DNA from 3 places in the Peribacillus sp. NPDC096448 genome. Region 3 is predicted to be linked to each of the others. Evidence: riboswitches for the same ligand, from Rfam matches in the RefSeq annotation. Region 3 holds a riboswitch; each other region holds the start of a gene.
The links. A riboswitch is a leader RNA that binds a small molecule or an ion and turns the genes downstream of it on or off. The one in region 3 is predicted to bind S-adenosylmethionine.
Positions count from the first base shown of each region.

Region 1: it holds a riboswitch for S-adenosylmethionine, as region 3 does, so the genes downstream of both, ACIQ0C_RS20495 (Fur-regulated basic protein FbpA) here and ACIQ0C_RS04380 (bifunctional homocysteine S-methyltransferase/methylenetetrahydrofolate reductase) in region 3, are expected to answer to the same signal.
Region 2: it holds a riboswitch for S-adenosylmethionine, as region 3 does, so the genes downstream of both, ACIQ0C_RS19000 (methionine ABC transporter ATP-binding protein) here and ACIQ0C_RS04380 (bifunctional homocysteine S-methyltransferase/methylenetetrahydrofolate reductase) in region 3, are expected to answer to the same signal.

Region 1 covers NZ_JBIWEU010000013.1:7,330-15,387, forward strand. Annotated here, with positions in the region: gene ACIQ0C_RS20455 (Bax inhibitor-1/YccA family protein) at 1-216, shown strand, start outside; gene ACIQ0C_RS20460 (acyl-CoA thioesterase) at 410-952, opposite strand; gene ACIQ0C_RS20465 (M15 family metallopeptidase) at 1,085-1,549, opposite strand; gene ACIQ0C_RS20470 (DinB family protein) at 1,697-2,182, opposite strand; gene ACIQ0C_RS20475 (hypothetical protein) at 2,312-2,515, shown strand; gene ACIQ0C_RS20480 (DUF459 domain-containing protein) at 2,696-3,397, opposite strand; gene ACIQ0C_RS20485 (GNAT family N-acetyltransferase) at 3,615-4,121, shown strand; gene ACIQ0C_RS20490 (Spo0E family sporulation regulatory protein-aspartic acid phosphatase) at 4,192-4,386, opposite strand; gene ACIQ0C_RS20495 (Fur-regulated basic protein FbpA) at 4,640-4,828, opposite strand; SAM riboswitch class I at 5,004-5,108, opposite strand; TPP riboswitch at 5,265-5,370, shown strand; gene tenA (thiaminase II) at 5,461-6,150, shown strand; gene thiW (energy coupling factor transporter S component ThiW) at 6,163-6,684, shown strand; gene thiD (bifunctional hydroxymethylpyrimidine kinase/phosphomethylpyrimidine kinase) at 6,653-7,459, shown strand; gene thiM (hydroxyethylthiazole kinase) at 7,456-8,058, shown strand, end outside.
Region 2 covers NZ_JBIWEU010000011.1:154,175-162,232, forward strand. Annotated here, with positions in the region: gene ACIQ0C_RS18980 (YheC/YheD family endospore coat-associated protein) at 1-199, shown strand, start outside; gene ACIQ0C_RS18985 (YheE family protein) at 263-466, shown strand; gene ACIQ0C_RS18990 (hypothetical protein) at 552-740, shown strand; gene ACIQ0C_RS18995 (MBL fold metallo-hydrolase) at 804-1,628, opposite strand; SAM riboswitch class I at 1,912-2,016, shown strand; gene ACIQ0C_RS19000 (methionine ABC transporter ATP-binding protein) at 2,086-3,102, shown strand; gene ACIQ0C_RS19005 (methionine ABC transporter permease) at 3,089-3,757, shown strand; gene ACIQ0C_RS19010 (MetQ/NlpA family ABC transporter substrate-binding protein) at 3,813-4,634, shown strand; gene ACIQ0C_RS19015 (iron-containing alcohol dehydrogenase family protein) at 4,800-5,801, shown strand; partial or broken gene ACIQ0C_RS19020 (IS4 family transposase) at 6,613-8,044, shown strand.
Region 3 covers NZ_JBIWEU010000002.1:91,105-99,162, forward strand. Annotated here, with positions in the region: gene ku (non-homologous end joining protein Ku) at 1-80, shown strand, start outside; gene ACIQ0C_RS04375 (MOSC domain-containing protein) at 573-1,217, shown strand; SAM riboswitch class I at 1,335-1,433, shown strand; gene ACIQ0C_RS04380 (bifunctional homocysteine S-methyltransferase/methylenetetrahydrofolate reductase) at 1,537-3,381, shown strand; gene metH (methionine synthase) at 3,378-6,827, shown strand; gene ACIQ0C_RS04390 (polysaccharide deacetylase family protein) at 6,932-7,699, shown strand; gene ACIQ0C_RS04395 (dioxygenase family protein) at 7,775-8,058, shown strand, end outside.

The sequences.
Region 1 (8,058 bases), on a different contig from region 3:
ATTTTCTCTCCATTAAGCTCTACAGCCATGCTGGTCTTTTCATTTATAGGGATTTTAGTTTTCAGTGGTTATATTTTATATGATTTCAATCGAATGAAGCATTATGGGGTAACAGCCGAAGAAGTACCGCTCATGGCTTTGAATCTATATCTTGATTTCATTAACCTATTCATTAACATCTTGCGCTTCTTTGGTATTTTAGCAAGCGATGACTAAAATCGGATATGTTCAAACCTACAAGGTAACATAAAATAGACGCTTGGAATTTTCCAAGCGTCTTTTCACGTAATTTTCCCATTCGGATAGTTGAAGAACACAATTTTCCTAATAGCAATGGCGATTAATAAAAGACCAAATCACGATGAATTTGGTCTCGATCATCAATAAAACGGCTGAAGGGATGCCTATCTTATTTATATAATCCTGGATTTGATTGATCGGTCCATGGCAGTTTCACACCGAAAGTACTTGCAATGAACTGTGTATCTTCCCTTCTTTTTTTCCTTATTTGGGCCCGTTGTTTAGCTGATTCATTTAAATTCCTTTCCATTTCCGTTTCAGGAACCAAACGCGGAACAGGGATTGGTTTACCTTCTTCATTAATGGCAACAAATGTCAAGAAGGAAATCACGCATAAATTTCGGGCTCCAGTAACTAAATCCTCCGCAATCACCTTGACGATGATTTCCATTGATGTTCTGCCCGTATAAGTCACGAAGCTTTCAAGGCAAACTGCATTTCCTTCGTGAATAGGGTGCAGGAAATCGACAGAATCAGTTGATGCCGTAACGACGTTGCTTCGCGCATGACGCATGGCTGATATAGCCGCTACATCATCAATGTATGCCATTAATTTGCCTCCGAACATCGTACCAATATTATTTGTATCCGGCGGGAGGACAAGGCTTGTTTTTATGACCAATGAGTCCCGGCAATTTTTTGTTTCTTCCATGGTGACTGCACTCCTTTATGTCTGATTTCTCACTAGTCCACTTTATCGAATTCTTACCTGTAAAGCAATTCACATGCTTATTTTCCTGCTTTTAGTCAAAATTATGCGGCTTATAATGAAGCCAAACCACTTTCACTGCCCTTTTGGCTGCTTGCCTTGTTGCAGCTCACGCAGGCTTAGACCAAATGTCATTTGTAAATGTGGATAATCCTTGAACCCTGCCCAATCCCCTCCCCATTCGAAACCTAACCCTTTAGCGATGGTTACGACTTCCATCCAATCCGACTTTCCATTATCGTTGCCGTCATAACTCATATCCCAAATGGCCTCGCCTTGTTTGTTAAGGAGGGCAAAATCTATTGCCAAACCGAAATTATGCAGCGACTCGCCACCTCTTGCATTCGTTACGATGTTGCCCGAGTCTGATCTTCCCTTTTCATAGAGTTCATTTTGCTCGGCTAGAGACCGGAACCCTGCCGTAATGATAACCTGGATGCCTTTGTCATTGGCCAGTTGAATGAGCTCATCTTTTTTTTCGGCGACGATCGGATTAAGCTCGTCAGTCAGTTCGATTTCATCCAGGTCAGGCGGAAGCATATACTTGAACAAGAGCCACAGCAACAATCCGAAAAAGCCCAATACCAAACATGTCCTTACCCAAGTGGCTTTCACTAAAAAAATCCTTCCTTTACGAATATCTGTATGAAAATGAAAAACTCAACCAAAGACGGATGAGTTTTTCTTCTATAATAACTTTGCTTTCAGTTCTTCAATTTGCAATAAATGCCGGTTTTCATGTAGTCCCACGAACGGAATCCATTGCTTCAGGCTTAAATCCTTAAACAAAGGGTGTGGAAAAGACTTTTGTTCGAGATCAATTTCCTTTGCATGGTCAACGACCTGTACAAAAGCTTTTCGGGATTCGGACAACTTCTCCTTAACTTCACTCAAAGTCTGGTATGATTCTGACGGAATGACAAATGGCGGGGCCTGGACCTTCACTTCACGATTTAAAGTAAGCTCTATCGGTTTATCCACAGCAGGAATGCTTTCATCGCTCTTCAATTTATCGGAAATGCTCTTTGTTATGGCCCTCTCCATTAAATATAAATGATCCAAAACCTGGATGATGCTCCATCGTCCAGGTTTAGGCTGGGCGTTCAGCTGTTCATCCGATAGTCCGTTTACCGCATTTAAAAGTTCTTCCCTGATTTTTTCATTTTCATTCATTTTAGCATCTCCTCTTATCAGCCTCGCTAATCTCCTTTAATTATTCCATGTCCTATAGGAAAGTGTAAAATAATAATACTTTTTGACAAAACGAACCGATTAAAAGTTGTCTATTTTCTGAAAAGCTCTATGATATTCATAAAGGCAAAATTCATCAAGGACAGTCTAAATAGGAGTGGTCGCTATGAGTGGAGGACATATTCCATTCAGCCAACGGCGGCCTTGGATACAGAATCCGAACACTTGATCCAGCAAGCATTGTCACGTTTAATGAAAAACCGGACTTCAATAGTCATTGCACATTGTTTATCGACCATTCATGATGCCGATTAAATCATCGGCTGGAAAAAGGGCAGGTTCATGAAAAAGGAACACATGAACAGTTAATGCAAAACAGCGGCCGATTCAAGCAGCTCCATGACTTACAGTTCCCTTAACTAAAAGCGATATCAAATTCCTAGAAGACTTAGCAGGCAAAAATGCACAGAAAACCTTTCTGTGCATTTTTTGCTTTCATTTGAAATCATAACTTTCCAAAACCCGATTCGCAATGAGCTGATACCCTTTTTCATTCGGATGTAACTTATCACTGAAATACTTTGTTTTCTTTTCATCTTCAAAAAGATCATTTGTAGGAATGAATAACATCCTTTTATCTTTATCCGCTAATCCCTTTATTGACCGGTTATAATCGCGAATGTGCTTTTCAAGTTTTTGATTGTCTTTAATTGGGTTATATAGTCCTACTACCAGAATATCCGCTTTATCGTTTGCCTCCAGCAATGTTGATGTAATCTTTTTCAGATGGTTGATATACTCCCGTTTACCCTCATTGATTTTTCGGTCACTTATTTTCTCCAAGTCCCCGCCGTTACTATTGATCAAGTCATTCGTTCCAATAAAAACGATGAAAGTATCAGCTTCATCAAGTTTCGTTTTAATGCGGTAATCATCAAGCTGTTTCATCACCCCATCCGTTTCCTGGCCTTTTATACCGTAATTCCAAAAACTCACTTTTTGCTCCGATTGCGGATCATTCAATTCATCCTCAAGGCCTTCTATATATCCTTCCCCGTTTTTATCCCCTTTTCCATAGGTTAATGAATCTCCAAAAGCCATGACCCTTTGCACATCTTCCGACTCCGAGGCCTGGAATTCATATGCAGCAAAACATATAACCAGTACAATAATCAATAAACCTGCCAATTTTTTCATTTGGTTCTCCTCTTGTCTTTTTCTAGAAGTATTTAGTCTTTTACATACCCAAAAATCTGAAGTCTTAACATAAAAAAGAATTGTCAGATAAAGAGTAATGAGTGTATGATAATATAAAACTTTCAATGGATTGGGTGTCGTTCACCGTTCCTAAAACCAAAAACGGGATTACCCTTCATTCTGGAGATTGAATAAATGATAGTTAGGAGTTTAAATCATGGAAGAGAACATAGAGTTTAGAGAGGCAGAACTATCTGATCTACCCAGAATTGTTGAAATATATAATTCGACAATTGCTTCAAGAATGGTCACGGCAGATACGGAACCTGTATCCGTCCAATCGAGGGTTAAATGGTTTGAGGAACATCATTCAGAAAGTAGACCGCTATATATCATTACTATAGAAGGGAAAACTGCTGGATGGATGAGCTTTCAATCCTTCTATGGCCGACCGGCATATAAGTCCACTGCGGAAATCAGCATTTATATTGATGATTATTTCCGGGGAAAAGGAATCGGACAAATTTCGATTCGAAAGGCAATTGAATTGTGTCCAAAATTAGGTATTAAGACTTTATTGGGTTTCATTTTCGCCCACAATGCACCGAGCCTTAAGCTTTTTTCCAAATTTGGGTTTGAAGAATGGGCACATTTACCTCAAGTTGCCGAGCTGGATGGCATTGAGCGGGATTTGATCATTCTTGGTAAACGTGTCGATATTTAATATATAATTCTTTAGAGCTATTGCCTTGAGCAGTAGCTTTTTCAGATTAATACAGGTCGAATTGGCTAATTTAAAAATACCTATTTGCTTTTTGAAAGGAAAAATACTCAGAATCCCTTTTACTTGCTAATGCATTTAATAGCCTATCCAATTCTTGACTGGCTTGAACAGTTACGAGACTTGTTAAGCCGTAAGTCGCTCCCAACTTTATCATTTCCTGTCTCTTTTCTTCTACTTTTTCTACAGTTACCTTACGGCAAGGCATTATAGCCACCTCCCATTTATTCAATATTTTTACACTTTCATCATAATGAAACCACTAGTTAAAATCAACTATTTTCCAGAAATAAAATGTGTTATTTTATAGGTCAAATGTAACAAAACACCTATTCCACTCTTAAATTATGTATATTTTGTGTCGTTTTCTATTAAACGCAAAAAAAGCATCCACTAGTGTAGACTGCGAATGCTTACATCATATCCCTTATCCATGAACCAAAAATATAGTATATCGCTTACTATGTCATCCATTCAGAAGGTGACTCGTTATTGGGTCTATTTATAACAATCTTATATTCATCTTCAAGTACTTTTAATGGGGCATCATAAAGGTGCCTTTCATCAGAGGTTTTGTATACTCCATTGGCCAATAGCTCTTCAATGAGCTTTGCCTTCCTCTGTTCAATCCTCTTAAATAATTCTGCCATGTAAATGGCTCCTTTCCTAGTCGTCCTTGAGCCTGCTTCTAGTTAGCTAAACTTTATCAACTTGTTTGATTTCACCAAATTATATATACCTTTTCTATTATGTCACTAAACGTTATTTCCCAAAAATAAAAGCCCCTTCCAATTTAAGAAGAGGCTGACAGTGTCCGTACGGCTCTTCTTATCTTCCAAGCATATGCTTGTTGGATTTAGCACAGTTCCCAAAATGGGTCCGCTGCCGAGGTTTCTTAGGGCCAAGTCCCTCCACCTCTCTGGATAAGAATTCGATATATAATGATGTAGAAATGATTCTATCCTAATAATCATCAAAAGTCAATTACCTGGTTCTCCCTTTTTTCCTGGAATAAAGGGATCCCTGTTTCAAATACGTGTTGCATTTTCTTGTCTTTCTGATATGATGTCAGTAATTACATACAATTCACACCACTAGGGGAGTCTTTTTTTAAGACTGAGATGGAATTAGTTCCGGACCCTTTGAACCTGAACCGGCTCATACCGGCGGAGGGAAGTGGATGATATCGTCCATTTACAGACTATATCCATCTACCCCGTTCCGTATTCAGGAACGGGGTTTTTTATTTAACAAAGGGATCCATTCTAAAGGAGGATGAACAATGGAGAATACAAAATTAGAAACATTCAGTGATAGACTGCATGCAAGGGCAAAAGAGATTTGGAAAAGGAACCATTCACATCCCTTTGTCCAGGCAATTGGAAACGGCACGCTTCCTGAAAAGAAATTTGCCTATTACCTGAAGCAGGACTATATCTATCTCATGGATTATTCCAAGCTCTTTGCTTTAGGTGTCATCAAAGCCCATAACATCGAAACCATGGCAAAGTTTGCGAATATTTTAAATGAAACCCTTCAAGTGGAAATGGATATCCATCGGCATTATGCTTCCGAATTCGGGATCAGTTCCAAGGAATTGGAAAATACAGAACCTACTCCAACCACTTTAGCCTATACAGGTTACATGCTAAATGCAGCTCAGCATGGGACTTTGGCAGACTTGATCGCCTGTCTCCTGCCCTGCGCTTGGGATTATTATGAAATCGGTTTGCTATTAAAAGAACAAAATGGAGCAGCTTTGGAAAACAACCGCTACGCAGATTGGATAAGGTCCTATTCGTCTCCTGAATTCGGGGAAGCACATAAGTGGCTGATCGCTTTGTTGGAAGAATTGACGGAAGGCATGCCTGAAAAGGAACTTCTTAGATTAGAAAAGCACTTTTTGGTTACTTCCCGATATGAATATTTATTCTGGGATATGGTTCAAAATGAGCAGGATTGGCCGCTGTAGGTGGATGACATGATGAATCCTATCAAGAAACTGACGTTGACTGCCATGATCACGGCTTTAACGACGCTGACCAGTTCATTTATTTTCATACCTGCAGGATTTGCAAAAATCTTTCCTATTCAGCATCTGGCAAATGTCCTGACGGCTGTTCTATTGGGGCCTGCCTATGCTGTAACACAAGCTTTTTTAGTTTCCATCATTAGAAACATGTCTGGTACCGGTTCAATTTTCGCCTTTCCCGGAAGCATGATCGGTGCACTTTTGGCTGCCATCCTTTACCGAAAAACACAAAGCTTAAAATTCGCCTGTTTAGGGGAAGTGATCGGGACCGGCATTCTCGGTTCCCTAGCCTGTTATCCACTTGCAACCCTCCTATTGGGAGAAAAAGCTGCTCTTTTTGGTTTTTTACCGGCTTTTATGTTCAGTTCATTCGCAGGTGCGATTTTAGCTTTCATATTACTTAAAATACTGATAAAAAATAATTATATGAAGGGGTTTTTTTATGAAAACAGCATTAACGATCGCCGGCTCTGATTCAGGGGGCGGTGCTGGAATACAAGCGGATTTAAAAACATTTTCTGCACACGGTGTATTTGGAATGTCCGCCATCACAGCCGTAACCGCACAAAACACAATGGAAGTCCGTTCAGTACAGCCAATTGAAACAGCTATCGTATCGGATCAAATTGCAGCTATATTTGAAGATATTCGTGTCGATGCAGTAAAAATAGGCATGCTTGGATCAAAAGAAATCGTGGAAACGGTAGCTGCGTCCCTTAAAGCCTTCATGCCTGCCATCGTTATCCTTGACCCTGTCATGATTTCCAAAAGCGGCCACCATTTGCTCGACGAAAAGGCTGTCTCTGCCTTAAAAATGGAGTTGCTTCCGCTTGCAACACTTGTTACTCCAAATGTACCGGAAGCGGAAGTACTTACTGGCTTCTCGATTCGGACGAAACAAGATTTCTACAGGGCATGCATTTCAATACAAGAAATGGGTCCCAAAGCCGTTTTACTTAAAGGGGGCCATTCAGCAGGAAATCCAAATGATCTTTTTTATGATGGGACTGACTTCCACTGGATCAAGGGAGAGCGCATTCATACAAAAAACACTCATGGTACGGGCTGTACCCTATCTTCCGCCATTACATCAAACCTGGCAAACGGACTGCCATTGCAAGTGTCGATCGAACAAGCCAAGACCTATATATCCGAAGCAATACGCAATAGCTTTTCAATCGGTAAAGGTCATGGACCAGTCCACCATTTTCATTCATATTCAAAAAAAGAACGGAGTGACTTGTTATGAAGGTTTCTTCAGCCGATTTATTTATGAAGGTAAGAGAAAGAAAACCACTCGTTCACCAAATCACCAACTTTGTTACGGTCAACGACTGTGCAAATGCCACCCTTGCCATCGGTGGTTCACCAGTAATGACATCGAGCCCAAGAGAAGTGGCGGATATGGTCAAATTAGCAGATGCATTGGTCCTGAATTTCGGTACGATCGATGATAAAGCTTTGGAAGCAATGGAGATCGCCGGTAAAACGGCAAATGCCCTGGATATCCCGGTCATTTTGGACCCGGTTGGAGTTGGTGCCACCTCCTATCGTACAGAGCAAGTCAAAGAGCTCCTAAGTAAGGTCACTTTCCAAATCATTCGCGGAAATGCGAGTGAAATCCTTTCATTGATGGGTGGGGATACCGTTACACGCGGGGTGGATTCGGGAGAACTTTCGATTAGCAATGCAGAGCTGGCCGCACGAGCGGCAAATGAATTGAATAGCATCATCGTGGTCAGCGGAGCTAAGGATGCGGTCAGCGATGGAAAACATACGTCCATCATCGATAACGGGAACCTCCTTTTAACTAATGTTACAGGCACCGGGTGCATGTCCACAGCTCTT
Region 2 (8,058 bases), on a different contig from region 3:
TGAGATACTTTCAAAAAAAATCGGGTTTCTCGGAGAGTTTTCCATTGATATAGGAGAAGACGAATCGGGCGCGCTCTTCATATACGAAGTGAACTCAAAGCCCATGCAATTCGATGAGGAGGAAATTGAAACAAACAGGCTTTTGCATTTAAAAAATCTTTTCATTGAATTAACTTTTCCCAACCTGACAATAAAATAACACCTCCAGTTGCCGTTTTCCATTATAATTAAATGAGAAACTGTATATATGGAGGTAATACATATGATCACCCATTTTCAATGGGCACCATTGCATAAGAATCTGCCAGGATGGAAAATTTCCTTTTATTTCAACAAGCAGGCAGTCCAAGCATTGTATCATAAAGATGGATCCATCGAGTGGACAGCCAATCCGCCTTCCGAAACAGATGAAACCAAACTCAAAAGCATGATACATGATTTAATGGTCTTCCATGTATATGAATGAACCCTCAATACATTCATGAAATCGCTAAACGGAATAAAAAAAACTCCTTTGCCTAAACTAAAGAAAAGGCTAGGAGGGATTTATTTTGGATAAAGAAAAAATGACATTTTTGAAGGATACCGAATATGATGGCAAGGACTCCGTTTATTTAGATATCGACCGTATCATCAATGAAGGAATGGCGGGCGGAAATGTGTATGAAGTCGCTAACCTTCAGAACATCGAAGAAGCACATGATTTTTATGATGAAACAGATCCCAATATCAATAAATAACAATGGCGGGCGCTCTTATGGAGAGCCCTCCTTTATATCAGTCAGAGCGTTAAAAAGACAAAATCAAATAGTTCCATTCTCCATCACATTCAAAATATTTTCGTTTAATATCGATGTAATGATATGCTCTGAATCCCATTCATGCCCAGATATTTCGATAAGGGGATAGCGATTCGGTAAAACGAACTGCTGGATTTCATGAACGGTCAGCCCTTGAGAATGCAAGAGGAAAATTTCCCCTCGGAGATTTTCAAGATAATCAAGTTTTTTCCGAAACATTTCCTTCCCATCAGGAACATACCCAGCATGGCAGCAAAACACTTCCCCGAAGTCATATTGAAGCAATCTTTTTATGGAATCGATGATGACCGGAACAGACTCTTCCCGTAAGACAAGCTTTGTTTTTGGGGTTACGAAAAGGTCTCCTGAAAAGAGTACGCCATTATTGTGATTCAAATACACCATATGGTCCTTTGCATGACCTGGGGTAAAAATCGGCTCCCACGTTTGGGTACGGGAATGAATGGCCTTCCCTAGCGGCTCAGCTTTAAAGGCATCTCTCTTTCCCCAGAAAACTTTACGATATTCAGGATATACTGCATCCTTTGCACAAACCTCAACCGACATCGGGTGAATGAAAAGAGGGACCTTTTTATGCTCCTGTATCCATGCAGCGCCCCCAGTATGGTCTTCATGATAGTGAGTCAGGGCCACTGAGTCGAAGTCTGCGGACTCATAGAATGGAATGAGCTCTTCCATTAATATCTGTGCTCCAGTATCTATCAATAGGCCATCCGTTAAAAAGACATAAACACTCATCCCCGCCTTGTTCCCGCCAGGAGTCCCATGCACACAAACGACATCATTTATCGTCTTAATCTCTATCATTCAATTTCCTCCCCATCATTGTACAAAAATAGTTTCATCTTCCTTTTTTTAACTTTACTATAATAAATGTAGTACCACTTTACCTTTTTGACAAGGAAATATCGGAATAATTAACCTGGATGAAAATGCAGGATTATTGCATAATCGCCCTTTTTCCATGAATCGTTTTATGGACTGTACCAAATTTAACGACAAAAAAAATCAAAGAAACGATTGACATTGTCGGATTTTACAAATAATATAGATTATATTATAAAACTTGAAATATTCTAAAATAATAATTTACTTATCAAGAGTGACGGAGGGATCAGGCCCTGTGATGTCCGGCAACCGCCCTTAGGGAACGGTGCCAATTCCTGCAGAATGATTGCATTCTGAAAGATAAGACGAGATATAATTTCGCTGCCTCTTTCTGAATGATAGAGGCAGCTTTTTTAATGTTTAAGGGGGAAAGCTCATGATTGAAATCCGTTCAGTCCGAAAGGAATACGTCTCGAAGAAAAACCGAGTTATCGGAGTGGATAACGTATCTTTGACCATTCAAACTGGCGAAGTATATGGAATTGTCGGCTACAGCGGAGCTGGAAAAAGCTCATTACTCCGCTGCTTGAATTTGCTTGAACGTCCGACAGGTGGAAATATCATCATCGACGGCATTGATTTAACCTCTTTATCAAGTAAAGAGCTTCGTAAACAACGACAAAAAATCGGAATGATATTCCAGCATTTTTCCCTGGTCAGTTCAAAAACCGTTTATGAAAATGTCGCTTTCGCCTTAAAGGCCGCGCACCGATCGAAGGACGCGATCAGGTTACGTGTATTGGAATTGTTGGAAATCGTAGGGCTCAGCGATAAGAAAGATGTCTATCCGGCACAGCTTAGCGGTGGACAGAAGCAACGGGTCGGCATAGCTCGAGCCTTAGCAAATGACCCCACTGTACTATTATGTGATGAAGCGACTTCAGCCCTTGATCCAACAACTACAAAAGCGATTTTACAGTTGTTGAAAAAGATAAGCAGTGAGCTTGGTATCACCATCGTATTGATTACACATGAAATGGAAGTAGTCAAAGAACTATGCCACCGAGTCGCCGTCATGCAGGATGGCCGGGTAATTGAAGAAGGACCCGTTTATGAAATATTTTCACAGCCTAAGCAGGAGTTAACGAAGCAATTCATTAGCAGTGTACTGGATTTCGAACTCCCTTCGCACTTGATTGAAGAAAGTGAAGGTACGATTATTAAAATTCAATTCGAAGGGCAAACCGCCGGTGAGTCGATTCTTTCGGATACTCTCCAATCCCATCCAGTCAAGGGTAATATTTTACACGGTAAAATTGAGTATATCCAGGAAGTTCCTTTAGGCATTTTAATCATCGAGTTAATTGGCGATGCCGCCCAAATTCATTCGGCATTGGAATATATAAAAAATCGTTCCAGTTCTGTGGAGGTGTTAAAACATGTCACTGCTTAATCCCATCGTCAATATTTTACCTGATCTTAATAAAGCCTTTCTTGAAACGATTTATATGGTCGGCGTTTCTCTTGCAGTAGCCCTGCTGATCGGTTTACCGCTTGGAGTATTGCTGTTTACGACAACCAGGAATTTATTTTTTGAAAATAGCATCGTGAATCGATCTCTCGGTTTCACAGTCAATATTGTCCGTTCCATCCCGTTCATCATTCTCTTGGTCGCCCTCCTTCCTTTAACGGACCTTCTTACGGGATCGACAATAGGGCCAAGAGCGGCTTCTGTTTCCCTGTCCGTATCCGCAATACCTTTTTTTGCAAGAATCGTTGAAACGGCATTACGTGAAATAGACAGAGGAGTGATAGAAGCTGCAATTGCCGTAGGAGCCACTCCATGGATGATCATTAAGGATGTACTTCTTCCAGAAGCAAAACCGGGAATCATTCAAGGACTGACATTAACGACCATTTCGCTTATCGGTTACTCAGCAATGGCAGGGACAATCGGCGGAGGCGGAATTGGCGACTTGGCCATCCGGTACGGATATTACCGTTATGACAATACAGTCATGATCACGACGATCGTCGTGCTGATCTGCCTTGTGCAACTCATTCAAATGGTTGGTGACAAAGTCTCATACATGGTTAACAAACGATAGGATCAGTCATTTTTTCAATGATACAATACATTTCATTACTCAGGAGGAATTTCAAATGAAGAAAATAGCTTCGTTATTATCAGTCTGTGCACTTGCTCTTGGCTTGGCAGCTTGCGGGAGCGATGATGCATCCCCAAATACTGAAGACAAAAAGGAATTGAAGATCGGGGCGACTACCGGGCCGTACGCCGATATGGTTAAGGAGGCCATCAAACCAGGTCTGGAAGATCTCGGATACAAAATAGAGATCGTCGAATTCACCGACTATATCCAGCCGAATAAGTCGCTTGGCAACAACTCGATCGATGCCAACCTTTTCCAGCATAAAGTGTACATGGATAACTTCGCTAAAGAAAATGATTTAAAGCTTTCCGACCTTATCATAGTTCCAACAGCACCAATGGGCATATATTCTAATAAGTATAAATCATTGAAGGAAATCAAGGACGGTACATCCCTTGCAGTGCCCAATGATCCGGTTAACCTGGCACGTGCACTTAAAGTGCTGGTGGATGAAGGGTTGATTGAAGTCGATCCAAATGTCGACCCTTTAAAAATATCTGAAAAGGATGTAACGAAAAATCCAAAAAACATCCAACTAAAACCATTGGAATCCGCTCAGTTGCCCCGTGCAACAGACAGTGTTGACCTATCGGCGGTCCCTGGCAACTTTGCTCTTGCAGCGAAAATGGACCTCCAGGATGCCCTAGTTTTAGAAAAAATGCCTGATATGTATCGAAACGTTGTTGCAGTGAATACAAAAGATGTAGACGCTCAATTTGCCAAGGATATTAAATCAGTAGTGGAATCCGACCAGTTTGAAAAAGTGATCGATGACAAATTTGCCGGATTCGGAAAACCAGACTGGATGAATTGATCAAATAATCGAGGCCTGCTTCCCCTTTACCGGGAACAGGCCTTTCATTAAGGAGAACGAATATGAATACCTTACTGGAGGTCTGCAGCGGCCCCGCTTATTACGCATGTAAAGCAAATGTCCTTGAAAACCTGGAAATAAAACTGAGTAAAGGGAACATTCGTAATGCTCGTTATTCATAGACGCAAATCATGGGAAGTTGCTGAACCCTTTTTTCCTTCCTTAGAAAATATTGAGAAGATCTTTTTCACATACGGCGGGGAAGGCAGTGACCAAGAAATTGAACGCGTCAAGAAGGCTGCTCTTGAACAGGGTGTGGATGCATTAATCGGCATTGGCGGCGGAAAGTTGCTCGACCTTGCCAAATCGGCCGGAAACTCGCTTCAAAAGGAAATCATCCTCATTCCGACCTTGGCTTCCACCTGCGCTGCCTGGACACAGTTAAGTGTCATTTATGATGATAATGGTTCATATGTCCGGTATGATATTCATGAAAAAAGCGCTTGGATGTTATTGATCGAACCAGGAATTCTTCTTAATTCGCCGATTAACTATTTACGTGCCGGAATCGGCGATACATTGGCGAAATGGTACGAGGGCAATGCACTGGCCGAAAAGCTTGCCACCAAGTCCGTTTGTATTGAATTGGCCCATATGGCCGCAAGGCAATGCCAGGAAGTTTTATTGACATATGGCGAGGAAGCCTTAGCTGATTTGAAAAAGGGGAAATGGACAGATGCGTTGCAGCGTGTAATTGAAACGAATATCATCACCAGTGGTCTTGTTGGCTGCTTTGGCGGCCAGTACCTGCGCGTTGCCGGTGCCCACTCCATTCATAATGGCATGACTACCATCACGCAAGCGCATCATTTACTACATGGGGAAAAAGTGGCATATGGCATTTTAGTCCAGCTTGGGCTAGAAGGGAAATTCCCGGAAATCAAACAATTGCTTCCAATCTACCAGGAGCTTAAATTGCCGATGACATTGGTTGATATTGGTCTGACCGTTGAACATAAGGCGGAACTTCAACAGATTGCAGCCCAGTCTGTCAAAGAAGGTGAAGACATCCAACTTCTTTTCCCTGATATCAACAAGGAAAAAGTGGCAGCCGCCATAGAAAACCTTGAAATCCTCACAAACCATGCAAGCCAATCCATGGACTAAAAAACGATGGGGAATCTCTTATCAAGACCTAATTATAAAAAACCTTAATAAATAAAGGGGAGTACATATTAGTCATGTATAATATGTACTCTCCTTTTTTCTTTTAGTGGGTACAGCCAACATTTCGGAAACTTTGTACGCCAAGTAATTTTCAACATTAAATAGTCGATTTACTTTAGGAAATCGACTTTTTTTGTATACTTCCTATTTCTATTTGGGGTAGCGTCACATGCCCATCAAGGTAAGAAATCATAATACCCCCAGAACGAAAATTTTGTGCATCTTACTCGTTTTTATCGTTTTGGGGTAACTCGTTATTGTTAGCTTGATGGCGATGTGGGGCTAGTCATTTCCTCAAAGGAAGAGACTAAAGAAATTCATAAAAAAAAGCCCTCATTTCTGAGAACCTTTCTTCGTCCCTAATGCCCATGCAACCGGAATTGTAAAAGCAACCACAGACTCCCATTGTACGTGCATAGAAACTTCCAAAACCAATTGTAATACCAACATTCACCTAACCCCCAATTTAAAAGTCACCTTGCGGTGCTAGGCATACACTACAAAGCTTTTAAATTGGATTAGCTAAATATTACCATATCAAACTACTTTGTAATATACTTTTATTTTATGACTACCCACTAATGAATGTAATCGGGGATCTAATTCTACTCCATGTACGGGGTTCACTCTGTTCTATGCATTTGTGGGGTACCACCACATGCCCATCAACCTAAGTTAAAACAATACCTTCTAAAATAAAAAAACGCTATGCTTATCGTAAATAGTTTACGAGAAAGGATGGTGTTTTTTTATGAATCCTATCACCTTCAGTGAACTGACACTTTTTGCACAAGAATTACAACGTTTTCTATCCCCAAATAGCCCTACAAGAGACCGCCAAACAGGTGGGATTTGTACAGCGATCTAGTAAGTATCAAGCAAATGGACTTATCGCCCTTTGCGTTTGGCTCTGCCAAGAAGTCGCTAGTACATCACTCACGCACTTATGTAGTCGTTTAGAGGCTTCGACGGGGGTACTAATAAGCCCAGAAGGCCTGAATCAACGCTTTAATCCAGCAGCTGTCGCATTCCTCCGAGAAGTCTTTACTTCACTCCTAACACAAAAACTCTGTTTCAATCAATCACTTTCTTCAGGCATGATTTCTGCTTTCAAACGTATTCGGATTTTAGATGCGACTGTATTTCAGCTACCTGATTCCTTCGCCACAAATTATCAAGGCTCTGGAGGCAGTAGTAATACTGCAGGAGTGAAAATCCAATTAGAATACGATTTATTAAGTGGCCAATTTTTAAACGTACAACTGGGACCTGGAAAGAACAATGATAAAACATACGGCACCATCTGCCTTGAAACTGTTGAGAAAGGCGATTTATGTTTACGTGACCTTGGTTACTTTGATTTAGGAGACTTACAAGCCATTCATGATAAAGAGGCTTATTTTATCTCTCGGTTGAAGCTAAATACACGTATTTATATCAAGAATTCCGACCCAGAATTCTTCAACAATGGAACGGTAAAAAAACAAACCGAATACATTCAGGTTGATATGACACAAATGATGTCTAGTCTAACCCCTGGTGAAACGCTGGAAATATCAAAGGCATACATTGGACAAAATCAGAAGCTCCCAGCACGTGTCATTATCCATCGTTTAACCGATGATCAAACGCAAACACGCCTAAAAAACCAAGCGATTCGAGAAAAGAAGAAAGGCATTGTCATGAAGGAGAAAAGTAAGCACTTGATGGGCATGAACGTCTATATTACGAACACATCTCCAGAAGAAGTCCCCACTGATTATGTCCATTCCCTCTATTCCCTGCGGTGGCAGATTGAGATTTTATTTAAAACATGGAAGTCATTCTTTGAAATCGATGAATGTAAAACAATCAAAAAAGAACGCCTTGAGTGCCACTTATATGGCCAACTTATCGGCATTCTCCTCTGTTCTTCTATTATGTTTCAAATGCGACAGTTACTTCTTAAAAAGAAAAAGAAGGAATTAAGTGAATACAAAGCGATTTATATGATTAAGGATTACTTCCCGTTACTGTTTCAAGCGATGTCAGTTGGCACAGAAGAACTTTTGAAAATTTTGCATCGCCTTTATCATCTACTCAAAAAGAACGGTCGTAAATGTCATCGGTATAAGAAGATGACTGTCTTTGATATTCTTGGGGTTGTGTATCAATCGACGGTGAAGGATAGACAAGCTGCCTAGAAAAAAGCGCATAT
Region 3 (8,058 bases):
ACCGTACAAAACATGATGAACCGGTAAAGAAAAAGACGACCAGAAAGAAAGCGGCACCGAAAAAAAAGAAACAAGCGTAAACAGGAAGCTGAGCGGAAGACGCATGATGTCGCTCGGCTTTCTGCTTGTTTTTGCAAGGAATCAGGCTTCTAATAAGGAAATGATAGGGACCTGCCAGGGAGGAAGGAAGGTGCGAACAGTTAAGTCGATCAGGACGCAAGAAACTGAATGGGATTAAAAGAAAAAAATGGAAGTGAATGAAAGCAAAAAAAATTCGCTCCCTAAAGAGCGACAATGAGGAATTCAATCATGAAAATCAACATATAGGCGAACGGTTGTAGTTTTCGACTATATATTGTGTTCATATTCTACCATATTTAATTCTGAAATAGCAACAAAATTACTGAAACTAACCTATGAATTTTTCTGGAAATCAATGATATTTTGCCCATTTCATGCACATTTGGCTTTTTCATTTCATATACATATAAAAAGTTACAGAATAAAATGGATTTTTAGTATAATTTATACATACAGGGTTATTTAAATTAAATATGAATGGAAGATGCAAAATGGAAAATGGAAAAATCAAATCACTTCATGCGGGAAAGCCGAAACATGAAATTTATTCGAATATCGATATCTTTTCAGCCATGAATAAACAAGCACAGGATAATCTGACAGTGACTAAAGCAGGCATAATCGGTGATGGCGTGGGTAATGTAAAGTTCCATGGAGGTCCTGATCGGGCTTTGTGCTTTTACCCATTTGAGCATTATTCATTATGGAATGAAAAATTCTCTAAAAAGCTGGATATCCCTGCATTCGGTGAAAATTTAACCATAGTGGGGATGAAGGAAGAAACAACTTATATCGGCGATATTTATCAAATAGGCGATGTGATTGTTCAAATTAACCAGGGGAGGATACCTTGTTCGACCATTTCCCACTTCAATCAAGAACCTAAGTTTTTGGAACTCGTGCTGAAAACGGGTTTCACTGGTTATTTTGCAAGAGTACTTCGAGAAGGAACGATAAATAAACAAAACGAGATCGTGCTAATAGATCGTTTGCAAGGAAAAATTTCAGTTCATTATGCAGCAGATGTCATCCTTCATAAACGAGATGGCCTGGAAGGCGCTAAGGCTTTACTTACACTAGACTCGTTAGCGGAAGACTGGAAACAAAGGATCTTGAAGAGGGTTGAAGCTGCATAAGATTGAATGAATTTTGCAAAAGTGAAAAAAATGTCGATCAGGTATTGAAATTGACAGATTATTAATGTAAATTAAATATAATCAAATTTTGAAATCTTGTGAAAATTATATAATTGGATCTTATCGAGAGAGGTGGAGGGACTGGCCCGAAGAAACCTCAGCAACCAGCTTAGGCAAAGGTGCTAAATCCAGCAAGCAGAGCTTGATAGATGAGGAGAATGTTTCAATAAACCTTCTTCTTTGAGAAGGTTTTTTTCCTTTTCTCTCATACTCATAGACTACGACAAAAACAGGATTGTTTTTGAGAGAGGGTGTAATGATGAATTTTCGTAAAGAAGTGAAAGAAAGAATGCTGGTTGGGGAAGGGGCAATGGGGACCCTACTGTACTCTAATGGCATCGATCAATGTTATGAGGAATTAAACTGCACAAACCCAGATCAAATAGAGTCCATCCATCGTGCTTATCTGGAAGCTGGTGCAGATATCCTTCAATCGAATACTTACGGAGCCAGTTTCAGCAAATTGAAACGGTATGGACTGGAAGATGAAGTGAGCAGAATCAATCGCCAGGGAGTCATTCTTGCTAAAAAAGCGGCAAAAGGAAAGGCATACGTCTTCGGTACCATAGGGGCACAGCGGAGTATCAGGAAATCGGATTTAAGCTTGGAAGAGATAAAACGGGGTTTTCGTGAACAGCTATACAGTCTGTTGATGGAAAACCCTGATGGGATTCTCTTGGAAACATTTTATGACCTGGAAGAACTGGAAACCGTCCTGCAAATCGTTAAAAATGAAACTGGACTGCCGATCATCGCCAATGTCTCGATGCATGAACTGGGCAATCTTCAAAATGGAATCCATTTAAATGAAGCCTTTCAAAAACTCGAGCAATTGGGAGCCGATGTGGTTGGTGTGAATTGCCGTCTTGGTCCACATCATATGATTCGGGCCTTGGAAGAAGTGAGTTTGCCAAAGCAAGCATCGATTGCCATATACCCTAATGCCAGCCTGCCGGATTATGTCGATGGAAGGCTCGTCTATAAAGCTGTGCCGGAATATTTCGGTTCCAGTGCCCTGGAACTTCGTAAGCAAGGTGCCGCAATCATAGGCGGGTGCTGTGGAACGACTCCACTGCACATTCAAGCTGTAAAGAATGCGATTGGAAGTTTGGTTCCAGTAAAATATAAATATACGAAATCCCGCGAAATAGAAAAAATTGAAGTGAGCGTTAGAGAATTGGAACTTCCCCTGTACGAAAAGGCCAAAACAGAAAGGACGATTCTTGTTGAGCTTGATCCACCGAAAAAGTTGGGAATAGAGAGCTTCATGACTGGTGCTGAGGTTTTGAAAAAAGCAGGGGTCGATTCCATAACATTAGCGGATAATTCACTTGCCTCACCAAGGATAGCGAATGATGCACTGGCTAATTTACTGAAGAACCAATTGAATATAAAGCCGATGGTGCATATAACATGCCGTGATCGAAATTTGATTGGCCTGCAGTCACATTTAATGGGTCTGCAGACGGTGGGGCTGAACGAAATATTGATCATCACCGGAGATCCTTCAAAAATAGGGGACTTCCCGGGTGCCACTTCGGTTTATGATTTATCTTCCTTTGACCTGATAAGTATGGTCAAACAATTTAATGAAGGTCTTTCCTATTCCGGTCAAAGTTTGGGCCAACGGGCAAATTTTAAAATTGCGGCAGCTTTTAATCCTAATGTGAAATATCTGGATAAAGCCGTACTGAGGATGGAAAAGAAGATTGCCTGCGGTGCTCAATCCTTTTTGACACAGCCGATTTATTCCGTGGAGCAGGTCGAAGAAGTATATGAAGCTACAAAACATTTGGAAACCCCGATTTTCATCGGTATCATGCCGTTGACAAGCACCCGGAACGCCGAATTCATCCATAATGAGATCCCAGGCATCAAATTGCCTGATAATGTTAGAAGGGCCATGGCTTTAGCGGGGGATGACCCTGTAAAGTCAAGGATTGAAGGGGTGAATATCGCGCGGGAACTGGTGGACGCGGCAAGGGAAAAATTCAAGGGCATATATTTAATCACTCCGTTCCTTCGCTATGAAATGACGGCTGAACTTACAAAATATATTAGAAAAGTCGATAGTAAACAGACATCAGAGGTGGAAAGTACATGAATAAAAAAGCGATTCAAGATCAGTTGAATTCTAAGATTCTCCTTCTTGACGGAGCGATGGGAACGATGCTTCAAGCGGAGAATTTAACGGCAGCGGATTTTGGCGGGGAACAATTCGAGGGCTGCAATGAATATTTATCACTGACGCAACCGGAAATCATCCAATCCATTCATGAAAAATATTTAGCAGCGGGTGCAGACATCATTGAAACAAATACCTTCGGAGCGACCAGCATCGTTCTTGAGGAGTACCAAATAAGCACAATCGCCTACAAGCTAAATAAAATTTCAGCTGAGCTTGCCGTTAAAGCTTGTGAAAAGTATTCCAATGATGAATGGCCAAGATATGTAGCTGGCTCGATGGGTCCCACTACAAAAACGCTTTCCGTAACGGGCGGAACGACTTTTGATGTTTTAACAGATTCTTATGAAGAGCAGGCACTGGGTCTCTTGGATGGCGGGGTAGACTTGCTGTTGGTGGAAACCTGTCAGGATATGCTTAATGTCAAGGCTGCCTTTTCTGGAATCAAAGCAGCATTCGCTAAAACTGGAAAAGATGTGCCTGTCATCATATCAGGAACAATCGAACCGATGGGCACGACACTTGCCGGCCAGTCCATAGAAGCTTTTTATTTATCGGTTGAACATATGAAGCCCGTAGCCGTCGGCCTTAATTGTGCAACAGGGCCGGAATTCATGATAGACCATATCAGGACACTTGCAGATATATCAAATAGCGCCATCAGCTGTTATCCGAATGCCGGGCTCCCTGATGAAGAAGGCCACTATCATGAATCACCTACTTCCCTGGCAGAGAAAATGAAGCAATTTGCCGATAAGGGATGGGTCAATATCATTGGCGGATGTTGTGGTACGACACCAGAACATATTAAAGAACTTTCCAGGGTACTCGAAGGCATGAAGCCCCGTACAATTACGGAAACTGCCCATGGCCATGCCGTATCAGGCATAGAGCCGCTAATTTATGATGATTCAATGCGTCCTTTATTCGTAGGGGAGAGAACGAATGTTATCGGTTCCCGAAAATTCAAGGAGCTTATACGTGGAAAGCATTACGAGCCAGCTGCCGAAATTGCACGTAACCAGGTAAAAAAAGGCGCCCATGTCATTGATATCTGTCTTGCTGATCCTGATGGGGATGAGCTTGGCGACATGAAGGAATTTGTAGAAGAGGTCGTCAAAAAAGTGAAAGTCCCATTGGTCATCGATACTACGGATGAAGTCGTACTTGAACAGGCATTAAAACATTCACAAGGAAAATCGATCATTAATTCCATAAACCTTGAAGATGGTGAAGAGCGCTTTGAAAAAATAGTCCCCTTAGTCCATCAATATGGTGCTGCCGTTGTCGTAGGAACCATTGATGAAATTGGGATGGCCGTCGATGCTGAACGGAAATTGGAAGTGGCTACACGGTCTGTGGATTTGCTCGTCAATAAGTACGGTCTAAACAAAAATGACATCATTTTTGATCCGCTGGTATTTCCTGTAGGCACAGGGGATGAACAATATATTGGATCTGCATTGGAGACGGTTAATGGAATAAAGGCGATTAAAGAAAAGTTTCCGGAATGCTTAACGATACTTGGGATTTCCAACGTTTCTTTCGGTCTGCCGGCGAGGGGAAGGGAAATATTAAATGCCGTTTTCCTTTACCATTGTACAAAAGCGGGTCTCGATTATGCTATCGTGAATACAGAAAAACTTGAACGTTTCGCCTTGATACCGGAAGAGGAAGTGAAATTGGCTGAGGCACTCCTGTTTGAGACTTCAACTGAAACCTTAGCGATTTTTACCGAATTTTATCGTGGAAAAAAAGCGGAGAAGAAGGATAATGGTGTGATCCTGCCATTGGACGAACGTCTAGGTAACTATATTATCGAAGGAACGAAAGAAGGATTGATTGATGATTTAAATGAAGCGATAGAGCGCGGTGATACCCCATTGGAAATCATCAATGGACCCTTGATGGATGGCATGAGTGAAGTGGGTCGGCTGTTCAATGACAACCAACTAATTGTCGCAGAGGTGCTTCAGAGTGCTGAAGCGATGAAGGCGGCTGTAGCTCACCTTGAACCACTTATGGAAAACTCTGAAGATAGTGCAAAGAAAGGGAAAATCCTGTTGGCGACTGTCAAGGGAGATGTGCATGATATCGGGAAAAACCTAGTGGATATCATCCTATCCAATAATGGCTATGAAGTCATTGATTTGGGAATAAAGGTCGCACCGCAACAAATCATTGAAGAGGTTCGAAAACATGAGCCAACCATCATTGGCCTATCTGGGTTACTTGTCAAATCTGCACAGCAAATGGTTTTAACCGCTCAGGATTTAAGGCAAGCGGGAATAGATACCCCAATTTTAGTTGGAGGGGCAGCATTATCCCGTAAATTCACCGATTTTAAAATATCACCTGAATATGAAGGGCCGGTTTTATATTCCAAAGATGCGATGGATGGTTTGGCTGTAACGAATATTTTACATGACGCTGACAAAAAAGTCCTGTACTTGGAAGAGTTGGTCAAGAAACGAGAAAGATCGAAAGCGAATGCCGCCATTGCTGCCACGATGGAAAAACCTGTTCGTAAGCAGTCCACAGCGGCACCTTTAAGCGATGCTCCTGTTCAAAAACCGCGTGACATCAAACGTCACGTCCTGAAAAACTATCCATTGGATGTCGTCCAGCCATATATAAATAGGCAAATGCTGATTGGTCATCATTTGGGGTTAAAAGGCAAAGTTTCCGAGTTGCTAAAGCAAGGGAATGAAAAAGCAGTGCAGCTCAATGATCTCGTTGATGAATTGATCGAATTCCTAAAGACGGAACCGGATTATGGTTTGAATGCGGTTTATCAATTTTTCCCTGCTCAAAGCGAAGGAGATAAGCTATTTATATACAACCCGGACAATCATCATGAGGTTTTGGAAACTTTCGACTTTCCCCGGCAAGATACGAATCCGCATCTTTGTTTAGCGGACTTCGCTAAACCGATCTCCTCCGGGCAAATGGATTATGTTGGTTTCTTCCTGGTCACTGCCGGAAAAGGCATCAGGAAATGGGCAGAAAAACTGAAGCTTGAAGGTGATTTCTTAAAAAATCACGCCCTTCAATCACTTGCTCTCGAAACAGCCGAAGGGTTCGCGGAAAGAATTCATCAATTGATGCGGGATGATTTAGGTATAAGCGATCCGATTGATATGTCCATGAAAGAGCGGTTTGCCGCTAAGTACACCGGGCAAAGGTTTTCATTTGGTTATCCTGCTTGCCCTAATCTGGAAGACCAGGAGAAGCTATTCCGCCTGTTGCAACCTCAAGATATTGGTGTGGAATTGACTGAAGGATACATGATGGAACCTGAGGCTTCCGTTTCAGCCATTGTTTTTGCACATCCTGAAGCACGTTACTTTAATGTCGATCGATAACTTCATTTAATAAAGGCAGCGGTATTTTTTACCGCTGCCTTATTGCGCATGAAACCCCTTAACTGGTACATCTTAATGGTCAAAAGGAAGGGGATGCAACACCTATGAAGAAGATGCTAAAATTAATTCTTTTCATGGCGGGTTCTTTCATTATTATTTTGTTTGATATGGATGTGCAGAACATTCATGTACATGCAGTGGTTCCTGAAGAGATGACACCGCTCCTAAAAAGTAAAGCGAATCAGAAAATCGCTTATTTGACTTTCGATGACGGACCATCTTTGAATACCATGGAGATATTGGATATTTTGGACCGCTATCATGTTAAGGCCACATTTTTCGTTAAAGGTAACGAAGAAGCATACGCAAAGGAATGTTATCAGGAAATGATATCCCGCGGTCATTCGATTGCCCTTCATTCATATACACATGATTATTCCATCGTTTATCGGTCTACTGAGAGTTTCTTTCAAGATTTGAATAGGCTTGAAACCATGCTGCAAGAGGAGTATGGGATAAAAAGCCGTATTGTGCGCCTTCCTGGAGGCTCGAATAATCGCCTGCGGCATCAGGCGTCAACGAAACCAATCATCAATGGAATCCTTCAACAACTAAAGGAAAAGGGGTATATTTACATTGATTGGTCCATTGACTCGACAGATGGTTTCAGTCCGTCAATAAGTGAACAACAAATCATTACTGCTGTACAAAAAGGGACGAAAAATCAAAAGCATGTTAATATCTTATTGCATGATATCAATAGTATGAAAAATACAGTGAAAGCATTGCCTGATATAATTGAATTCCTTAAAAAAGAAGGATATACCTTTGATACTATTGATGAGACAACGCCAAAAATGCAATTTAATTGATGAACACATAGTTTAACTATAGTAAATTAAGGTATAGGATATTGAGATTACAATGCGAAAGGATTTATCGTCTCTATGATGCCATCATTGTTTTTATCACACGGAACACCGCTATTAGCTTTGGAAAAGAATAGCTATACCTCTTTTTTGAAGGATTATATGCAAACTATGAAGAAACCTGCTGCCATCGTTATTTTGTCAGCGCATTGGGAAAATGAAGGTCAAATGATTTCTGCAGTGGGGAAGCATGAAGTCATTTATGATTTTGCAGGATTTCCTGAAGAAATATTTCAGGTAACCTATCCTGCCAGGGGATGCCTTGAGCTGTCAGATCGAATTTTAACCTTATTGTCCAGGAT